DNA from 2 places in the Gorillibacterium sp. CAU 1737 genome. Region 1 is predicted to be linked to the other one. Evidence: riboswitches for the same ligand, from Rfam matches in the RefSeq annotation. Region 1 holds a riboswitch; the other holds the start of a gene.
What was found. A riboswitch is a leader RNA that binds a small molecule or an ion and turns the genes downstream of it on or off. The one in region 1 is predicted to bind cyclic di-AMP.
Positions count from the first base shown of each region.

Region 1 (9,485 bases):
TGCACGTTCATGAGCGAGGGAACGAACTACACCAACTGCGGCCGTCCCTGCGAGAGCCAACGCGCCTCGCTGCGCGACCGGATCGGCATGTCCCATCCGGTGCGGGTGGACGAAGGCTGCCGCAACACGGTATACAATGCCATCGAGCAATCTGGCGCGGAGTACCTGCCGCAGTTCCTCGACCTGGGGCTGCGCCGCTTCCGGGTGGAGTTCCTCGAAGAGACACCGGAGAAGGTACACGAGGTACTGGCTCTATACCGGGATGCGCTGGAAGGGAAAATCAGCGGAACCAAGGTATGGAAGGCGCTGAAGGCGACCAATCAGCTCGGCGTCACGCGGGGACAGTTGGTGAAATAGCGAGAAAACGCGCCCTAGCGCGAGCGCGGACACGAGCGGCGGAGAAGTAAGCGTTTTTCGCCGCTTGGATCGGTCGCTGTCGCCAACGGCTGCAAACGGCGAGCCTTTACAGAGGAAGCGGCGGCGCTGTATGATACGAGTCGTGATTACGACATACGCTGAATTCCCGTAAGAGCGGGTGCAAACCAGACCGGGTCTCTGACCCCATCGGTCCGCGCACACGCTTCAGGGGAGCGGGGGAACCGAACAGTGCGCTATGCGCGCTACAGGGGTGAATCCTTTGGCCTTTTTCGCCAAAGGTAGGGCGACTCTCACGCCCGAATCCGACAGCTAACCTCGCAAGCGTCTCGAGAGGGGCTTATTTGTTCTGCGCTGCGAATCCCATCCTCGCGAAGAGGGTGTCTTGGGAAGAAGCCGTGGGGATGGAGTCTCTTTCCCCGGCTTCTTTTTGTTATGCATACAAAAAGCTTGCCGGAACTGCACGTACACGCATTTCAGATCCGCAGGGCCCGCGCGAACGCGGACCGGATCACCGGGAGGAAGCTTTTTATGGAAACCATCCAGGACGGCCAGAAGAGAGTGCTTGTCTCTGCTCCAAGTCCCGCAGGAGAACAGTTCATCCGCATGCTTCGATTCAAAAAAATACCCTTTGCCGTCCTCATCAACCACCCGGATCAACGGGAGCGCTTGGCTAAGCTGGGCGTTCAGGACTTCATCCAGGTGGATACCAAGGACAGCGGGTTTCCCGATGGGGTGGGCGAGCCGGCCCGCATGGTCTTCCTGTTTGAGGACAGCCTCAACCTCACCTGCCGGTACCTCAAGCTGTGCAGCTCCTGGACGGAAGGGCCGATTACCGTCATCTCGCAGAGCGGTGTACCGCGTCCCATCTACCGCCATCTAGGTGCGAAGAATGTGATCTACTCGCGCAGCGGGGAAGTGTCTTACCTGTTGCAGAGCGTCTAGTCTCCCGATTCTCTATCCTCCTATCCGCTTCATCCAAGTGCTGGTCGATCCGGCTTCGGTCTGTTATTCTGGAGGAAGTGCCCTTGCATTTTCCAGGAAAGGACTAGAGCCTTCATGAAAAAGCTGTACGGGATCCTGCTTGTCCTGCTGGTTGCAGCCGCGCTTGTCTTACGCGTCGGCTATGTGGCAACCTCCGAGAGCACCAAGCTGTCCCACGATGAAAAGAACTACTCCGATCAGGCGGTACGCCTGGTCACGACCGGCGTCTATGCCTATAACGCCGAAGAACCCAATGCCCGGGTAACGCCCGGCTATCCGCTCTTCGTAGCTTCGTTCGTGAAGCTCTATGGAGCCGACCGTCTGCCTGCCGCACAAGATGCGGTGCGATACCTCCAGTGCGTTCTCGGTGCCGCCTCCGTGCTGCTTTTGTTCGCCATCGGACGTGAGCTGTGGAGCCCGCGGGCGGGTCTCATTGCGGCTGCAATCGCCGCCTTTTACCCGACCTACATCTGGTCGCCGCAGCTGTTGACCACGGAGACGCTGTTCCTTGCCGCCTTCCTCGGCATGCTGCTCGCGCAGGCGAAGATCCTCACCCGAAACCGGCTGCGCGATCATATCGCGGCAGGATTCCTCGTTGCGCTGACCGTCCTCATCCGTCCTCAGGTGCTGCCGCTTGCTGTGGTGCCTTACCTGTTCCTGTGGGTGAGGGACCGGCGTTTGTACATGCGCGAGATTCTCGTCGCGGTCGGAGCGTTCGTTCTCCTCATGCTCCCGTGGTGGATTCGCAACCTCGTCACGCTGAATGAGTTTGTGCTCACCGCCAAGGGGGGCATGGGCAACCCGTTCCTCGCCGGAACGGATCCGTATTTCAAGGGAACCATCGATTGGAACGAAGCCCAGAAGGGTGATCAATTCCAGGAGGGAATAAAGCGGCTTAAGGAAGGCTTGAAGGAGGACCCCTGGCTGTGGATTCGCTGGTTCACCGTCGGTAAATTTATGGTCATCTTTAAGACCCCTCGACTCACCCTGCCCGGCGTGCTGGCCGATGTCTTCACCGCGATTCACCTCGCCTTCGCGTGGGTCGGTTGGCTCGCACTGCTCAGCTTCCGCAACCGCCCGCTGCGTTTCCTTGCTGTCGGCCTGCTCCTTCTCGTCGGCATTCAACTGCTCTTCATCCCGGTGGCACGCTATGCGTACCCGATGTATGCCTTCCTGATGCTCGGCGCAGGCTATGCCGTGTCGCTCGTATGGAACCGGCTGCGCCGTCCCGAAGAAGCCCTCGGTTATCCCGGTGAGTACCGATAAAAGGGTACATAAACACGAGAAATGAACCATAAGCACAGGCTCGCTTCCTAGGTGATTTCATGCTGGGTCGAGTGGGAATCCCTCTATAAAATGCAGCCGTCTCTCCTAGGACAGGATCGTCCGAGAGGCGGTTTTTTCATTTTTCAGGAGGCGAGGGTTACAGGTTGGATAAAAAATCCTCGAACCCCTGCAACCTTTTGCCAAAATGTCCGTCTAGGAGGACAGACAAAGCGATAAGCTTGATCTCAAGGAGGATGACACACATGAAGGCTTGGATGAAAACCACCGGTGCGATTGTGCTGGCAAGTGGATTGATTTTTGGGGGAATGGGATTGTCGGGCGCGTGGAAGGGACCGCAGAAGGCTCTCGCCGAGGAGGCGCAAAAGAACGTGATCCAAGTATCCGGTAAAGGAGAGCTGTCCGTGAAGCCGGACATCGTCTACCTGAACATTGGCGTAGAGACCTCGGCCTCCACGGCAGCTGAAGCGCAAAAGGCAAACGCCGCCAAGATTCAAAAGGTGACCGACGCGCTCAAGAACGACTGGAAAGTAGCCGAAAAGGACATTCAAACGGCTCGCTTCAGTGTACAGCCGAACTACACCTACAGCGAGAAGGAAGGCCAGCAAGTCAAGGGCTACAACGCTTATCACACGCTTGAAGTGAAGTACCGTGACCTGACGAAGGTCGGCAACCTGCTGGATGCTGTTACGGCAGCGGGTGCCAACAACATCGGCAATGCGTCCTTCTCCGTCGAAGATCCTTCGAAGCTGGAAGCTCAAGTGCTGGAAAAGGCCGTCGCCAACGCCGACGTCAAAGCCGCTGCCATCGCCAAGGCTGCCAAGCGCACCCTCGGCGTGGTTCTCTCCGTGACGGAGCAAGCGAACAGCAGCACCCCGTACTATTATGCGATGGAAAAGGCTCAAGCTACGGCTGCCGGCGATGCGGCAACCTCGGTACAGCCGGGTGAAGTGCAAGTGAACGCTCAAGTGAGCGTTACGTATGAAATGAGATAAGGCCTTACCCATAGGCACGGTTATATCGAGGGCGGGATGCTCATAAGCTCAAGGGGAATGCGTGAAACGAGGTGAACTCACGTGAAACCGGAAGCTTATGGGTTCCCGCCCTCTGCCATTCCACAGCCCATCCGTCCCGACGGGGCGGGCGGAGTGGATCGCGGACCGCGGGATCTTTTGCGGGATTGGGAGAACCCCGACCTGCTCGTTCCTCCCGTGACGGATGCAGGGTTGGTCCCGAACTTGAAGTACTCCTTCTCAGACGCTCACATGCAGCTCAACCAGGGCGGCTGGTCGCGCGAGGTGACCGTCCGCGAGCTGCCCATCGCGAAGACGCTCGCTGGCGTGAACATGAGTTTGACGCCGGGCGGGGTGCGCGAGCTGCACTGGCACCAGCAGGCGGAATGGTCCTACATGCTGCTCGGCCATGCCCGCATCACGGCGGTGGATCAGAACGGACGGAATTTCATCGCGGATGTCGGCCCCGGGGACCTGTGGTATTTTCCTCCGGGAATTCCTCATTCGATTCAAGGACTGGCGGACGGCTGCGAGTTTCTTCTCGTGTTCGACGACGGCAGCTTCTCCGATCTGAACACCTTGTCGATCTCCGATTGGTTCGCTCATACGCCGCGCGACGTGCTGTCTGCGAATTTTGGCGTGCCCATTGCGGCCTTTGATTCCATTCCAAACGGCCAGGTCTACATCTACCCCTCCTCGCCTCCCGGCCCCTTGGCCTCGCAAAAGGTAGAGTCGCCATACGGCACCGTGCCGGAGAGCTTCTCCCATCGCCTGCTCGCGCAGGAGCCGATGCGGATTCCCGGCGGCACAGTACGGATTGTAGACTCCACGAACTTCCCGGCGTCGAAGACCATCGCGGCGGCGCTTGTCGAGATTGTCCCGGGCGGTATGCGGGAGCTGCACTGGCATCCGAACAACGACGAATGGCAGTACTACCTGACGGGCCAGGGGCGCATGACGGTCTTCACCGGCAACGGAACGGCGCGCACCTTCGATTACCGGGCCGGGGATGTGGGGTATGTTCCCTTTGCTACCGGCCACTATGTCCAGAACACCGGGACCGAGACGCTCTGGTTTCTGGAGATGTTCAAGGCGAGCCGCTTTGAGGACGTGTCACTCAATCAGTGGATGGCCTTGACCCCGCGTGAGCTGGTTCAGTCCAACCTGAACGCCTCCCCGGAGCTGATGCATTCCCTGCGCAAGGAGAAGTGGCCGGTCGTCAAGTATCCGGGATACTCGTATTACCCGCGATAAGCGGAGTTTGGCAGGAAGAAAGGAAGCATAAAAGAAGCGGTACCCACAAGCCGACATTCGGCTTTTGGGTACCGCTTCTTTGCTTTGGAGTTTCCGCCTTGGGTGGGCGGGACCGGCGTTACGTGGCAATCAACTGACGTCAATTCCTGGCGCAGCTACTACTGCTACCGCTGCCTATGAGACCAGCATTCCTGGCATGCTGCTATGGCTGCCGCCGAAACGCTATGCTGCCGAAACGGTCAGCGGCTCATGTCCACGACGAGCCGTCCCTGCACCTCGCCGCGCAGGATCGCATCCATCGCGCCCGGAACCTCGTCCAGCGCGATCTCGCGGTAGAGGAGCCCGAGCTTCTCCGGCTTCCAGTCGGAGGCGAGGAGCTTCCACAAGCGGTGGCGCTCCTCCATCGGGCATTCGACGGAGTCGACGCCGAGGAGGCTTACGCCGCGCAGGATGAAGGGAAAGACGGTGGCGGGAAGCTGCCCGCCGCCCGCAAGCCCGCACGCGGCGACGGCTCCGCCGTACCGCAGCGAGGCGATCACGTGGGCGAGCACGGCCCCGCCCACCGGATCAACCGCGCCGGCCCAGCGTTCCGGGGCGAGCGCGCGCGGCTTCGCGGGAAGGACCTCTTCCCGCGGAAGAATCTCGGCGGCCCCCAGCTCGCGGAGCCAGTCGTGGGCCGCCGGTTTGCCCGTGGCTGCGGCGACAGAGTAGCCGAGCCGCGCCAGAAGCGCCACCGCGGCGCTGCCTACGCCGCCGCCCGCGCCGGTGACCAGCACCGGCCCGTCCGCGGGCTTGAGCCCGTGAGCGACGAGGCGGGCGACGCACAGCGCGGCGGTGAGGCCGGCGGTGCCGTAGGCCATCGCCTCGGCAGGCGTGAGCCCGGCCGGGAGCGGCACTGCCCAGGCGGCGGGCACACGGGCGAAGCCGGCCAGGCCGCCCCAGTGCGAGACGCCGAGGCCGTAGCCGGTGACGAGCACCTCGTCACCAGGGGCGAAACGGGCGTCCTCGGAGGAGACGACCGTCCCCGCCAAGTCGATGCCGGGGATGAAGGGATAGCGGCTCACGATCTTGCCGTCCTCCTTCCCGGCCAGGCCGTCCTTGTAATTAATGCCGGAGTGACTGACGCGGATCAGCAGCTCGCCCTCCGGCAGTTGGTCGGTGTCCCATTCGCGAATCGCGCGGACGAAGCCGTCAGCGGTTTGGTCCACCGTTAAGGCTCGAAATGAAGTCATCCTCAATCATCCTCTCATATACATCCACGGCATTGCCCGTGCTTGATACGGTTTTGGCCACCGCGTTGAAACCGAGCGACTGCCAAAACCGATGCGCGGGCTCGTTGCCTTCCACAACCGCAAGGCGGCAGACGGTGTGGCCACCCTCCCTAAATTGGCTGAAATAGGAAGCCAGCACAAGCCGGGCAAGCCCCTTGGACCGATGTGCCGGAGCGATGAACAGAAGGCCGATCCAGGGCTTTTCCCCCGTTCGGTAAAGGTAGTCGAAGATCCCCACATCCTCGCCCTCAAGTCGCAGAAGAAACCGCTCAGCTCCAAACGACTGCCCTTCCTCCCGGTCCAGCTCCATGTCCTGAAGCGTCATCATGTCCTTGCCTTCCGTCACCCGGTTGTAGAAGGCATCCAAATTGCGCAGAGCGAGCTCGCGCGAGACGCTCTCCGGGTCTGCCTTTTCCCATATCACCATAGCGCACCCTCCTCTTCTAGACAAGCCACAGGAAGTGGCCTGCCCTCCTAAACTAGATAGGCAGAAGGGCTCCACGGACGCCCCGATCGCATACCATAAACTTCGGCGGAAGGGTCTTTTCCAACCAGCATGCCAGTTTTATGAGCATCCGTAAGCTCTTATCTGCAAGCTTTTTAATGAAGCTCGCGCCAGTCCGTCCAAACCTCGACGGGGTTGCGTTCGTAGACCTCTTTTTCCCGGTACATGAACTGATGCATAATCAGCTCGCGCCGCAGCGTTGCGAAATCGTCGTGGACTTGCTTGATCATCTCATTGACCTCTTTTTCCGGGTAGCTTCGTCCGATTTCGAACTGTTCCGCCAGCCATTCCAGAATGATGATCTTCTTCTTGAGCTGGGCGGGGATGGACTTCAGTCGTCCGTCTTTCGCGATAAAGTTTTTCAAAACGCTTTCCTTGAACTTCTCGTGGGCGGCCTGTTCCATGTCCGATTCCTCCTTTACCTCCTGGGCCGGAGCGGTGAAAGCCAGGGTTCCCCTCGTCTTGGACCCCAGCATCTCCCGGTTCAGCGACACATACACCGTGTTCTTGTCTCGCCACTCGTGCAGCAGCCCCGCTTCCCTCAGTTTGACCAGGTGATGGGTGATCGTGGGCGGCGTCACACCGAGCCGAGCGGCTAATTCCTGGCCGCTTAAGCTCTTCTCGGAGACGAGACGCAAAATGCGCAGCCGGGTGGGGTCGGACAGGGCTTTGTGGAACGAGACAAGCTTCTCCAACTGCATGAAATGCGCCAACTCCTTCGATAAGTATCTAATTAGATAATAATCAAATTAGATGGCGAGTGCAACTTGATTTCACCGCTTTTGCATGTTCACATTTTGGACAATTATTTTTAAGCTTGCCTTCAGGTCCTTTTAATCCTGGTTTATTCTCGCTTGCCTATAGTGAACAAGGTCCCCTCCTGCGAGCGTCTTCCGAGGAGCGGGACGCTTTGAAATGAGACGAAGGGGGAAACGGTCTTGCTTGAGGTAAAAAAGGTAAGCAAGCTGTACACGAACCGCCGCGGAGTGGAGGAGATCGACTTCTCCATGAACCGGGGAGAGATCGTCGGATTCCTTGGACCGAATGGTGCCGGAAAAACGACGACCATGCGCATGATCACAGGCTACCTCAATCCAACCCGGGGCTCGATTCTCATCGACGGCGTGTCGATGGCGGATCAGCCGAAGCAGGTGCGCCGCAAAATCGGGTATTTGCCCGAAACGCCGCCTCTCTATCTGGACATGCGGGTCCGCGACTATTTGAAGTTTGTCGCCGATCTGCGAGACATTCCGATTCGCGGCCAGAAGAAGCGGCTCGGAGAGGTCATGGACATGCTGGGGCTGATCGGTCGCGAGGGCCAAGTCATCCGCGGGCTGTCCAAGGGCTACAAGCAACGGCTTGGCTTGGCGCAGGCCATCCTGCATGAGCCGGACCTGCTTGTGCTCGACGAACCGACATCGGGGCTGGACCCGAAGCAGATCATCGAAATCCGCAAGCTCATTCGTGAGCTCGGGGAAAAGCACACCGTGCTGCTTAGCACCCACATCCTTCCCGAAGTCAACAGCATCTGCAACCGCGTGTTGATCATCCACCAAGGAAAAATCGTCAGTGACGGCAAGCCGGATGAGCTCGCCGGAGCGCTAGCCGACCGCTTTGAGGTCAACCTCGAGGTGCGCGGACCGAAGGACGCCGTGCGAGAAGCACTCGCTTCCATTCCGAAGGTGGCGGACGTGTCCATTGTACAGGCTGAGGAATCGGCGGAAGCGGCTGCCGCCGGGGTGCCCAACATGCCCGGTGCGATCGAATCCGATATCGATGAGCAAGCCGTCTCCATCGCCGATCCTGACGATGCCCCCTCCCATGATGGCAAGGCATTGACCGTTTCCCCTACCAATAAAGTTGAGGGCGCTTCCATCCTCCGGGTGAAGGTGACCTCCGCCGATCAAACCGACGTGCGTGAAGAGCTGTTCTACCGGCTCGCCGCCATCGGTGCGCCCATCCTCGAAATGCAGAAGGTCTCCCTCAGCCTGGAGGATGTCTTCCTCAGGCTGACGACCGATGAAGCCGCCGAGGAATCCGTCACTGCAGAAGACCTGCAAGAAGCGCCGATCCTTCCGAAGGCGACCGAACCGACGAACCCCGAGAAAGGAGAGGATGACCGTGCGTAAGACTTTGGCCATCTGCCGCAAGGAGCTGCAGATGTACTTTTTCTCTCCGACGGCGTACGTCGCGTTCGCGTTCTACTTTCTCGTGAGCGGCTTCTTCTTCAGCATGGATTTCCTCGGCAACCAGACCGTGGACATCCGCCCGCTGTTCAGCAATTTCATGGTCGTGTACCTGTTCGTGATTCCGCTGCTCACGATGCGTCTCATCTCCGATGAGCTGCGGCAGGGTACCGATGAGCTTCTGCTCACCTCCCCGGCCAGCGTGACCGAGATCGTCGTCGGCAAGTACCTGGCCGCCGTTCTGCTCCAATTCATTCTGGTTGCAGGCGCTCTCGTCTATCCGCTCATCCTGTCCCGCTTCGGCTCGCTTGACCTGCCGGTCATGTGGCTCTCGTACTTGAGCCTGTTCCTGCTGGGGGCGGCGATGATGGCGGTGGGGCTGTTCGCTTCGACCCTGAGCTCTCATCAGATGGTCGCCGGCATTGCCGGCTTCGCCATGCTGCTCGTGCTCTGGATGATCCAATGGCTGAGCGGAAGCATGCTGCCGGCCGGAGCCGATTGGCTGGAGCTGTTCTCCATTTCGGCACGAACGGTCAACTTGCAGAGCGGTCTGCTCGACTGGACCGATATCGTTTTCTATGCTTCGTTCATTTTCGTCTTCGTCGTTCTCAGC
Region 1 is NZ_JBDQQO010000009.1:178,631-188,115, forward strand. Features, by position in the region: gene AAFN83_RS18050 (U32 family peptidase) at 1-357, shown strand, start outside; cyclic di-AMP (ydaO/yuaA leader) riboswitch at 569-718, shown strand; gene AAFN83_RS18055 (hypothetical protein) at 907-1,320, shown strand; gene AAFN83_RS18060 (glycosyltransferase family 39 protein) at 1,435-2,625, shown strand; gene AAFN83_RS18065 (SIMPL domain-containing protein) at 2,889-3,638, shown strand; gene AAFN83_RS18070 (oxalate decarboxylase family bicupin) at 3,720-4,910, shown strand; gene AAFN83_RS18075 (oxidoreductase) at 5,150-6,142, opposite strand; gene AAFN83_RS18080 (GNAT family N-acetyltransferase) at 6,102-6,608, opposite strand; gene AAFN83_RS18085 (DUF2087 domain-containing protein) at 6,782-7,387, opposite strand; gene AAFN83_RS18090 (ABC transporter ATP-binding protein) at 7,625-8,815, shown strand; gene AAFN83_RS18095 (ABC transporter permease) at 8,808-9,485, shown strand, end outside.

Region 2 (9,485 bases), on a different contig from region 1:
GGTAAGGCGTACGCTTCGTTTTCCTTCCATGAAGTCCTCCTTGGGGTAACTCCCTGTCTTTTCTTCAGTGTAGTCGATTCCTCTTCCTCCGGCAAAGGACCTCCATCCTTCCTCTTCCCCGCCTCTTCCCCGCTAAGCAAAAAGACCTCTCGGGAGTTTTTGGTCCTGAGAGGTTTCTTGGTTCAAGCACGAGGACAACCCTTCCCCCATCAGCGAAGGTAGGTTCGGCGGTTCCCTCCTGAATGACGGGGGCCGCTCAAACTGCCTGCCAGCAGGACCACGGCCGTGATCAGGTGAAGAACCATGCCCAGGAAGGGAATCCAGGCCAGACAGGACGTGATGATGCCGAGAATGCTGCCCAGTCCGCTTCTTCGTTCCTGGAGCGAAAACACCAGCACGACGATGTGGAAGAGCAGCATCACGCCAAGCACGCTCCAGCCCGATCCGATCACGATCATCGCCCCGAGAAAGGGGATGCCCAGAATGAGCTCCAGAACGCCGGTTACCCGTCTTAATGTTCTTGAGATTGGCATAAAACGCCTCCTGTTCGTTCACGATATCCTTCTCATTTCTTCCTTCATTTTACCATGAGGGCCAGGCTGTCCTCCAGCCTTTTCCGAGCGGAATCGGTTCCCCCAGGTATACCGACTGCCAACGATCCCCATACTGCTAAGTAACATTCCCACGTGAAAGAGAGGCATCTCCTCATGAGAAGCCCTGCCCGCCCTCCAATGGGAGAAGAATCGCGCTTGTACCGGATTGCCAGAAGAATCAAAAGAGGAGCGGCCTTCCTCCTTTCGCTCGGGATCGTGATGGGTGCGATGCTCCTTATCGCCCTGCTCTACTTGCGCTCCCAGGCGCTGCCCGCCGTTTCCTTCCTTCAAACGTCCATCCTGTACGATGCCGAAGGCGCCCCGCTCGATGCCCTCACATCCGGACAGAATCGCCAGCCGGTCGCGCTGTCAGACATATCACCTTACTTGATCAAGGCGACGATCGACATTGAAGACCGCCGGTTCTATTCGCATCCGGGCATCGATCCCAAAGGGCTCGCCCGCGCCGTCTTCACCAACCTGAAGTCCATGTCCGCCGATCAAGGGGCCAGCACCATCACCCAACAATTGGCGCGAAACCTCTATTTGAGTCATGACCGAACCTGGTCACGCAAATCGAAGGAAGCCATCTATGCCATCCAGTTGGAGCTCCAATATGACAAGGATCAGATCCTCGCGCAGTACCTCAATCAAATCTACTTCGGGCACTCCACCTACGGGGTGCAGGCCGCCGCCCAGATGCTTTACGGCAAAAAGGCGGCGGACCTCACCCTCGCGGAAGCTTCTCTCATGGCCGGCATTCCCAAGGGGCCGCGTTACTATTCTCCCTATCTGAACATGGAGAACGCCAAGAGCCGGCAAAAGCTGGTCCTTGCCGCCATGGTGAAGGCGGGAGACATCACGGCCGACGAAGCGGAGGCCGCTTCCCGCGAGCCGCTTGCCATTCAGCCCCTGCAGAGCGAGGGGCGGAGCGCCGTTGCCCCCTACTTCCGCGACTATGTACGGCGCGTCGTAGAGGAGAAGCTCCAGGTGAGCGAGCCTTATTCCGATTCCGGCGGCCTGCGCATCTACACCACGCTGAATCGGGAGGCGCAGAAGGCGGCGGAGCAAGCCGTTGCCAAGCAGGTCGGAACAACCGGCGACCTGCAGGCAGCCCTCGTCTCCCTCGATCCGCGCACGGGGTACATCAAGGCGATGGTGGGCGGTAAGAATTACGCGGAGAATCAATACAACCGCGTCTTCACCACCACCCGCCAGCCCGGCTCTTCCTTCAAGCCGGTGGTGTATCTGACCGCTCTCGCCCATACGTTCTCCCCCCTCACCACCTACATGGACGAGCCGACCAGCTTTCCCTATGATGACGGGAAGCAGATGTACCACCCGAACAATTACGACAGCAAGTACACTTATGCGCCCATGGACATGAGGCAGGCGGTCGCCAAATCCAACAACATCTACGCCGTTCATACCCTGGTCGACATCGGCGCGGATAACATCATCGCCACCGCCCGCCGGATGGGGATCACGAGCAACCTTGATCCGCTTCCGTCCCTGGCCCTCGGCACCTATCCCGTAAGCCCGTTCGAGATGGCCGCCGCGTTCGCGTCGATTGCGAACCAAGGGGTTCGCACCGAGCCGGTAGCCGTGCTCCGCATTGAGGACAGCTCCGGGCGCGTCCTCTACCGGGCCGAGCCTCAGGAGGTGAAGGTTGCGGAGCCCGCGCAAGCCTACGTGCTAACCAACCTGATGGAGAGCGTCTTCGAGGAGGGCGGCACCGGCTTCCGCGTGTCGGACCTGATGAAGCGGCCCGTGGCCGGCAAGACCGGGACGACGAACACCGACGCGTGGATGGTCGGCTTCACACCGGAGCTGGCTACCGCGGTCTGGGTCGGCTACGACCAGGGGCGCACGATCAGCTCGGCGGAAGCGCACAAGGCCGCGCCCATCTTCGCCGAGTACACGGAGACTGCGCTGGCGGCAGTGCCGCCGAAGCCCTTTGCCGTGCCGGACGGAGTCACGAGCGTCTACGTGGACACGGTGACCCGCAAGCTCGCGAACCAGGGCTGCGCCGACTCGCGGCTGGAGGTGTTCGTGAGCGGCACGGAGCCGAAGGAGTTCTGCTCCGAAGCTCCGGCATTGCCCACCCCCTCCCCCGCGCAGAACAAGGGCTCGTGGTGGCAAGACTTCAAGCGCTGGTGGAGCAGCTAAGCGAAGGCAAGCAGCTATGCGAAGGCAGACCTCGCCGAGGATGCCCGCGCCATGTAAGCAAGCAGCAAAAAGGGACGTCGCCCCAGGCAAGCGAAAGCCTGCAGGAGGTGACGTCCCTTTGTTCATGTCCGGTTTGCACGCTGCCCGGCTAAGCCAGCGCTTGCTTCAGCTCTTCGCCGGAGCGCTCCCACCAAGCAGCATTGAATTCTTGAAGGGTTGCCTTCAGGAGTTCCCTCTCGTCGGCAGTCAGGTTCTCCAGCAGCACCTGGCGTTTCATCGCGCGGTCCATGCGATTGACATGGTCGGCCAGCACCTTCCAGCCGCGGCGGGCTTCGGTGTCGATGAGCATCTCGCAAGAGGTAACGCCTGCGTAATGCCCGCCCTCTTCATTCCGCTCCACCGCCACCCACACGATGATGCAGCGCCGTCCGTTCGGCACTTCGCTCACATCCGAAACAAACTTGATGCCCTTTTCCACCCGGCTTTTGGCATGAAGGGCACCGTTGTCCACGAAGGCCTCCGGGCCGTCTATGATGATCGAGGATACGTTGCTCAGGTCGATGGAGCCCGCTCCGAAGCCTTTATGGGCAGCTTTGCCGCTCACGATATTGAGGGCTAGCTTCTTTTTTTCTGTCGGTTCGCTCAAGCCGTCCACTCCTTTGTAGTGAGAATCTTTCTCTATTGTAGCGGAAGCTCCTCCGCCATTTCCACTCCCCTGCGGCCTCTCTCCTCGCCTTACCCCGTAGATGCTGGGCCGATTTCCCTTTTGCATGCACGAGAAATATTCCACTCCCTGTCCACATATACATGCTGTAAAAGGCTGTCCGACCACTCGGGAGGGAAGAAACGCATGAAGCTCCGATTATCGAAACCGCCCGTCGCCGCGGGGATCTCCGTGATTCTGGTTCTGGCTCTGGCAGCGGCGCTCTTCGCCGCATGGCCCCGCAAGATTGTCCATGACAACGCCCTCACCCAGAGCGTGTCCATGATCGAACCCGCACCGCTCGACGTCAAGCCGGCCGCTCCCCCGGTGTATGAGGCGCTCAGCCGCCGTTTGGTGGAGTACCACATTTCGGTCTCGCTTGTTCCCGAGAAGAAGGAACTGCATGGCGCCGAGAGCGTAACCTGGGAAAACCCCGGCTCGAAGCCCGTGCAGGAGCTGTACCTTCATCTCTACCCGAATGCGTTCGAATCGGACAACTCTACCTTCAATCGGGAGTCAGGGGGCAAGCTCCGAGAGGACAAGCGGACGGGGAACAGTGTAGGCGGCATGAAGCTGACGACCATTCAGACGGAAAAGGGAGACGACCTGTCGCGGCTGACCGAATTCGTGCGACCGGATGACGGCAACCTGGAGGATCATACTCTGCTCAAGGTAAGGCTGCTGGAGCCCGTCGCCCCAGGCGGAAAGGTCACGCTCCGAATGGAGTTCCGTGTTCAGCTTCCCGAGGTCTTTGCCCGAATGGGGTACTCCGGAGACTTCTACATGGCGGGGCAGTGGTTCCCCAAGGTTGCGGTCTATGAGCCGGCGGGAACGCGCGGCCGCACAGAAGAAGGGTGGAACCTGCATCAATACCACGGCAATTCGGAATTCTACGCGGATTTTGGCATCTACGATGTGAAGATCCGGGTCCCTTCCGGCTACACCGTGGCGGCAACCGGCTTTCCCACCAAGCCGGCAACAGAGGACAAGACCTCCAAGACCTACCGCTTCTATGCCGATGATGTGCATGACTTCGCTTGGGCGGCCTCCCCTCGCTTTGTCTACCAGGAGGAGAAGTTCTCCGCTCCGGGCGTTCCCGGGGTCAAGATCAAGCTGTACCTCGATCCTTTGCACAAGCCGTTAAAGAACCGCTATTTTCAAGCTGCCAAAAAAGCCCTCACCCGCTACAGCGAATGGTATGGGGAATACCCGTACTCCACCCTCTCCATCGTCGTTCCTCCCGCAGGCGGGAACGGAGCGGGCGGGATGGAGTATCCCACGCTTATCACCGCATGGGGAGCCTCTTCGGAGACCCCCGATCTCAGCCTGGAGCGCGTCATTGTCCACGAAATCGGTCATCAATGGTGGTACGGCATGGTGGCTTCCAACGAGTTTGAGGAGGCTTGGCTGGACGAAGCCTTTACTTCCTATGCAGAGGACAAGGTGATGGAGCGGGAGTATGGGGAACTGCCGAATCATCCAGTGGAAGCCGCTTATATCACCGGTCCGGAGCCGCTGCAGCAGCTCTCCTGGAAATATGGCTCGCACGATCACTACGCCGACAATGTGTACCTCCGCGGCAAGCTCGTGCTGAACGCCATCGAGAGGCAGACTGGCGCGGACAAGATGAACAAAGTGCTGCGGGCCTATTTTGATCGATACAAGTTCCGGCATCCCTCAACAGAAAACTTTCAGGCGGTAGTCGAACGGGTCACAGGAAGAAGCTGGGCGGATTTCTTCGACGCCTATGTCTACGGGAATCTCATGTCCGACTTTTCGGTAGACAGCATCCGGGTCCAGAAGGCTGAAGGCTCCACGAAGGAGATGCCCGCTTACGAAAGCCAGATTCTCATCCGCAAGTTGGGCGGCCCCTGGCCAACCGTTCCGGTTCGCATCCACTTCGCAGACGGCTCGACCAAGGATATCGCCTGGAGCACAGAGGCCAGCGAGATTCAATACAAGCTCGTTCACTCTGCCCCTGTCGACTGGGTCCAGATCGACCCCGAGCGAACGCTCGTCCTGGAATCGCGCGTCATTAACAACCACTTGAAGGCGCAAGTGGATGACAAGCAGCAGCTCCGGTTCAGTCTCAGCCTGCAAAAAATAATCGAGGCCCTCATGATCGGGGTCGCGTGGTGAGGTGACGGTCATGTTCCGCTTACTCAAAGACGGCTGGGCGAGCGCCTGGAGGCAGCCCTTCGCCCTCTTCCTCCTGTTTCTGTACCGATTCGCCTGGGCTTTCGTACTCTTCAAGCTGGTTAAGGCTCATGTCGTCCCGATTCTTGCCCGTTATCCCGGAGCCCACGGACCCGAAGGCGGCTCCCAGCTCTTCCTCATGGAGGCACAGTTCCGGCTCGCCAAATCCGACCTCGCGGGAGAGGTCCTGTGGGGACTCCTGCTGCTGCTCGGCCTTCGTATGCTGATAACCCCCTTCCTGAATGCCGGAGTCTTCTACTCGCTCGTGCACACTCATCTGAACACCGGCTATCGCTTCATGAAGGGCGTGAGGATGCTCAGTCTCTCGTTCTTCGTTTATTACCTGCTCCAGATGACCCTCACCCTGGTTCCGCTCTTCTGGCTCTTCCCTGCCATCCATTCCGTAAACGACCTGTATCGCGTGGCCGCACAGCCCAACACGCTCCTCCTCTATGCTGCCGCCTATGCCGCCTACGGATACCTGCTGCACCTCTTGTTTCTCCACCTGCAGTTTGGTCGAGCGAGCGAGCAGCCCTTTCTCTCGACCCTGATCCGGGCGGTCACCTCAAGCCTGTCCATCCTCGGATTGGCCGCGCTGCTTCTCCTGCTGACCGGCCTTCTCTCCGCGGGGGTCGTGACCGCCGCGCTCTGGGATGCCGGGCTGTGGACATTCCTGCTCTACCAGGCCTTCAGCTTCGTTCGCACCTTCCTTTCCCTCTGGGGAATCACCGCTCAGCATGAGCTGTTCATGAGGAAGAGCGAGCACGTCTGACCGCAAATGCTCAATAGGCCGGACCCGACAAAAGCGAAGCTTTCGTCCTTTTTGGACAAAGCTTCGCTTTTTTGACGGTTCTGGGCGGGTGCCCCTATTTTTCGAGTGTCCACACATTTTTTTATAGAAAATTAATATAGTAGGGAGGAAACAGACGATTTAAGGCGAATACAGTTTTTCGAACGATTGAATCCGCTCGCTATCCAGCACGGGTTGGATCCGAACAAGCCGAATTTCCGCAAGGAAAACGGGGGAACCGTCTTGGGTGAATTGATCTTGCAAGAGAAGGATCATAGGGAACCTTCAACCGAACCCTTAGCTAACCTCGTAGGCACTGGAAGGGGATTTTGTCTTGAAGAAGGCTGTTTTGGCATTGCTTGGTTTCGTGCTCACGCTCGGAATCATGTCCGGTCACGCGTTCGCCGATGACTCCAGCAAGCTGGAGACCAAGGTGGGTAAGCTGATCGGCATCGATTACAGCTACGGCGGCACGACCACCAAGGGCTTCGACTGTTCCGGCTTTACCCAGTACGTCTTCGATGCCTTTGACATCTCTCTCGATCGCAGTTCGAGAGATCAGGCGAAGCAAGGAAAGGCCGTGGACAAGGACGATCTTCGCGCAGGCGATCTGGTGTTCTTCGACACCGGCGGCAACGGCATCTCGCATGTCGGGATTTACCTTGGAGCAGGAGTTTTCGTTCATGCGTCGACCAACAACGGCGTGATCAAGAACAAGTTGAGCGAATCCTACTATGCCAAGCGGTATGTCACCGCTCGCCGAATCCTGACGAACGAGCAGTACAACGATATCGCCAAGTAAGCCCGTACGATCCAGTCCAGCTTCGAAAAGCCCCCGAACCACTCGGATTCCCCGTGGTTCGGGGGCTTTTCGCTTGCTATATTAGGAATTTCGTCCCGCAGAAGCCATCCCCTGCCGACGGATCAGGAAGCCGCTCCCGCGAGCTCCCCTTTCTCCGCTTGCGCAAATTGCAATTCGTACAGGTGGGCATAGAGACCGCCTCGTGCCAAAAGCTCCGCATGTGTGCCTGTCTCGACAATCTTTCCCCGATCCAGCACGACAATGCGCGTCGCTCCCCGAACGGTTGATAAGCGGTGAGCGATCACCAGGGTGCTTCGTCCTTGCATGAGCGTGTCGAGCGCCTCCTGAACCCTTCCCTCCGACTCGTTATCCAGCGCGCTTGTCGCCTCGTCGAGAATGAGCAGCGGCGCCTGGCGCAGGAAGGCACGTGCAATCGCAAGCCGTTGCCGCTGACCCCCGGAGAGGTTCGCCCCGCTCTCAGTGAGCACGGTGTCATAGCCGTCCGGCAGGCGCTCGATGAATTCATGAGCTCCGGCAAGCTTGGCTGCCTGCTCGATGGCGTCGCGACTCGCTCCCTCTGAGCCAAAGGCGATGTTGTCCTGGATGGTCCCCGAGAAGAGGTACGGCGATTGCGGAACATACGTGAGGTGAGAGCGGGCTTCTTCCCGATGGGTCAAGAGCGGCACGCCCGCTACTTCCACATCGCCTTGATCCGGTTCATAGAGGCCGCATGCGAGGCGGGCGAGCGTCGTCTTGCCCGAGCCGCTCGGCCCCACGACAGCGACGGTCTCCCCCGGTTGAACCGCGAGGCTGAGTCCGCTGAAGAGCGGCTCGCTCGATTGGCCGGGGTGCTGAAGGTGAACGTCCTTCAGCGCGAGCACCGGAGCGTCGGCTGCCTCCGTAGGAGCCGCCGGGCGGGAAGACTCCGTTCCGGGCTCCGAGGGCAGGTCCAGTACGGCGAAGACGCGATCGGCCGCGCCGAGCGACTCCTGGACCGCTCCCCAGGTCCGGGACATGTTGACGAACGGCCACTGCACCCGGCCCATGAGAAGGATGAACGCCACCATGCCGCCGGCAGTGGCTTCTCCTTGAATGGTGTAGTAGGCCATGAGACCGCCGCAGCCGATCAGGACCACTCCGTTGATGAAGGAGGAGACCTGCCACAGCAATCCGTTCAGGATCGCCCGGCGCTGCAGCATCGCATTGAGCTGCTTGCGCTCCTCGGCGTAGCGAGCGACCAGCACCTCCTCCATCCCAAAGACGCGAACCACTTGAACCCCTTGCAGGATCTCTTGAAGGATGGCGCGGACGCTGGCTTCCTTGGCCAGGATGCTCTCCGACAAGCCGCGCAGGCGGCGGTCGAAGAAGCGGCCGCTCAAGAACACAAGGGGACCGGCGCCGAGCGCCACGAAAGCGAGCACCACATTCAGGCGGACCAGGTACCCGAAGGCGACCAGGCAGAGCACCAGGTTATAGCCGAGATCGAAGATGGCGCTCTCCACCAGCTTCATGGACAGCTCCGTGTCCTTGCTGTTTCGGCTGACGAGGTCGCCGGAATGCATCTCCTCGGCGGTACGGAACGGAAGCCGTCCCGTCTTCGCGAACAGATCCTCGGCGACTCCTCGCGTCATCCGCCGAATGGACAGCCGCTTCAGGTAATACTGCGCCATGAAGCTGAGCAGGACGACGAGGGCAGCGGCGGAGCAGATACCGGTCAATCGCATGAGCGTAGCCAGGTTTGATTGGTTGATGGTGTCGATGAACTGCTCCTGAATGGCTGCGATCCCGATGTCGAGCAGCAGGTTGGCCGAGAGCAGGAGTATGGCTCCCAGAAGCAGGATGCGATCACGCCCGGAAGCGTAACGAACCAGCCGTCCGGCGACCTTCAAAAAGGAAGGTTTTCCGTTCATGAGGCATACTCCTCCTTCGTCAGTTCAAATTCAGTGGCCGTTCGCCCGCGTTCGTACATCGCGCGATAACGACCGTTCAGCGAAAGCAGCTCTTCATGGGTGCCCGACTCCCACACCCGGCCTTGCTCCATGTAGTAGATGCAATCGGCATCGCGGATGGTGGAGAGCCGATGAGCGATCGTCACCGTCGTACGTCCCTTCATCAATCGGGAGAGCGCCGCCTGCACGCTCTCCTCGCTCTCGCTGTCGAGGGCGGAGGTAGGTTCATCCAGCAGGAGCAGCTTGGGATCGCGGATGAAGGCGCGGGCAATCGAGAGCCGCT
Region 2 is NZ_JBDQQO010000004.1:408,573-418,057, reverse strand. Features, by position in the region: gene AAFN83_RS11650 (YwiB family protein) at 1-30, opposite strand, end outside; gene AAFN83_RS11645 (hypothetical protein) at 210-533, opposite strand; gene AAFN83_RS11640 (transglycosylase domain-containing protein) at 708-2,762, shown strand; gene AAFN83_RS11635 (YwhD family protein) at 2,911-3,417, opposite strand; gene AAFN83_RS11630 (M1 family metallopeptidase) at 3,613-5,604, shown strand; gene AAFN83_RS11625 (hypothetical protein) at 5,615-6,433, shown strand; cyclic di-AMP (ydaO/yuaA leader) riboswitch at 6,650-6,782, shown strand; gene AAFN83_RS11620 (C40 family peptidase) at 6,786-7,253, shown strand; gene AAFN83_RS11615 (ABC transporter ATP-binding protein) at 7,376-9,163, opposite strand; gene AAFN83_RS11610 (ABC transporter ATP-binding protein) at 9,160-9,485, opposite strand, start outside.
Region 2: another riboswitch for cyclic di-AMP. It lies ahead of AAFN83_RS11620 (C40 family peptidase); the one in region 1 lies ahead of AAFN83_RS18055 (hypothetical protein).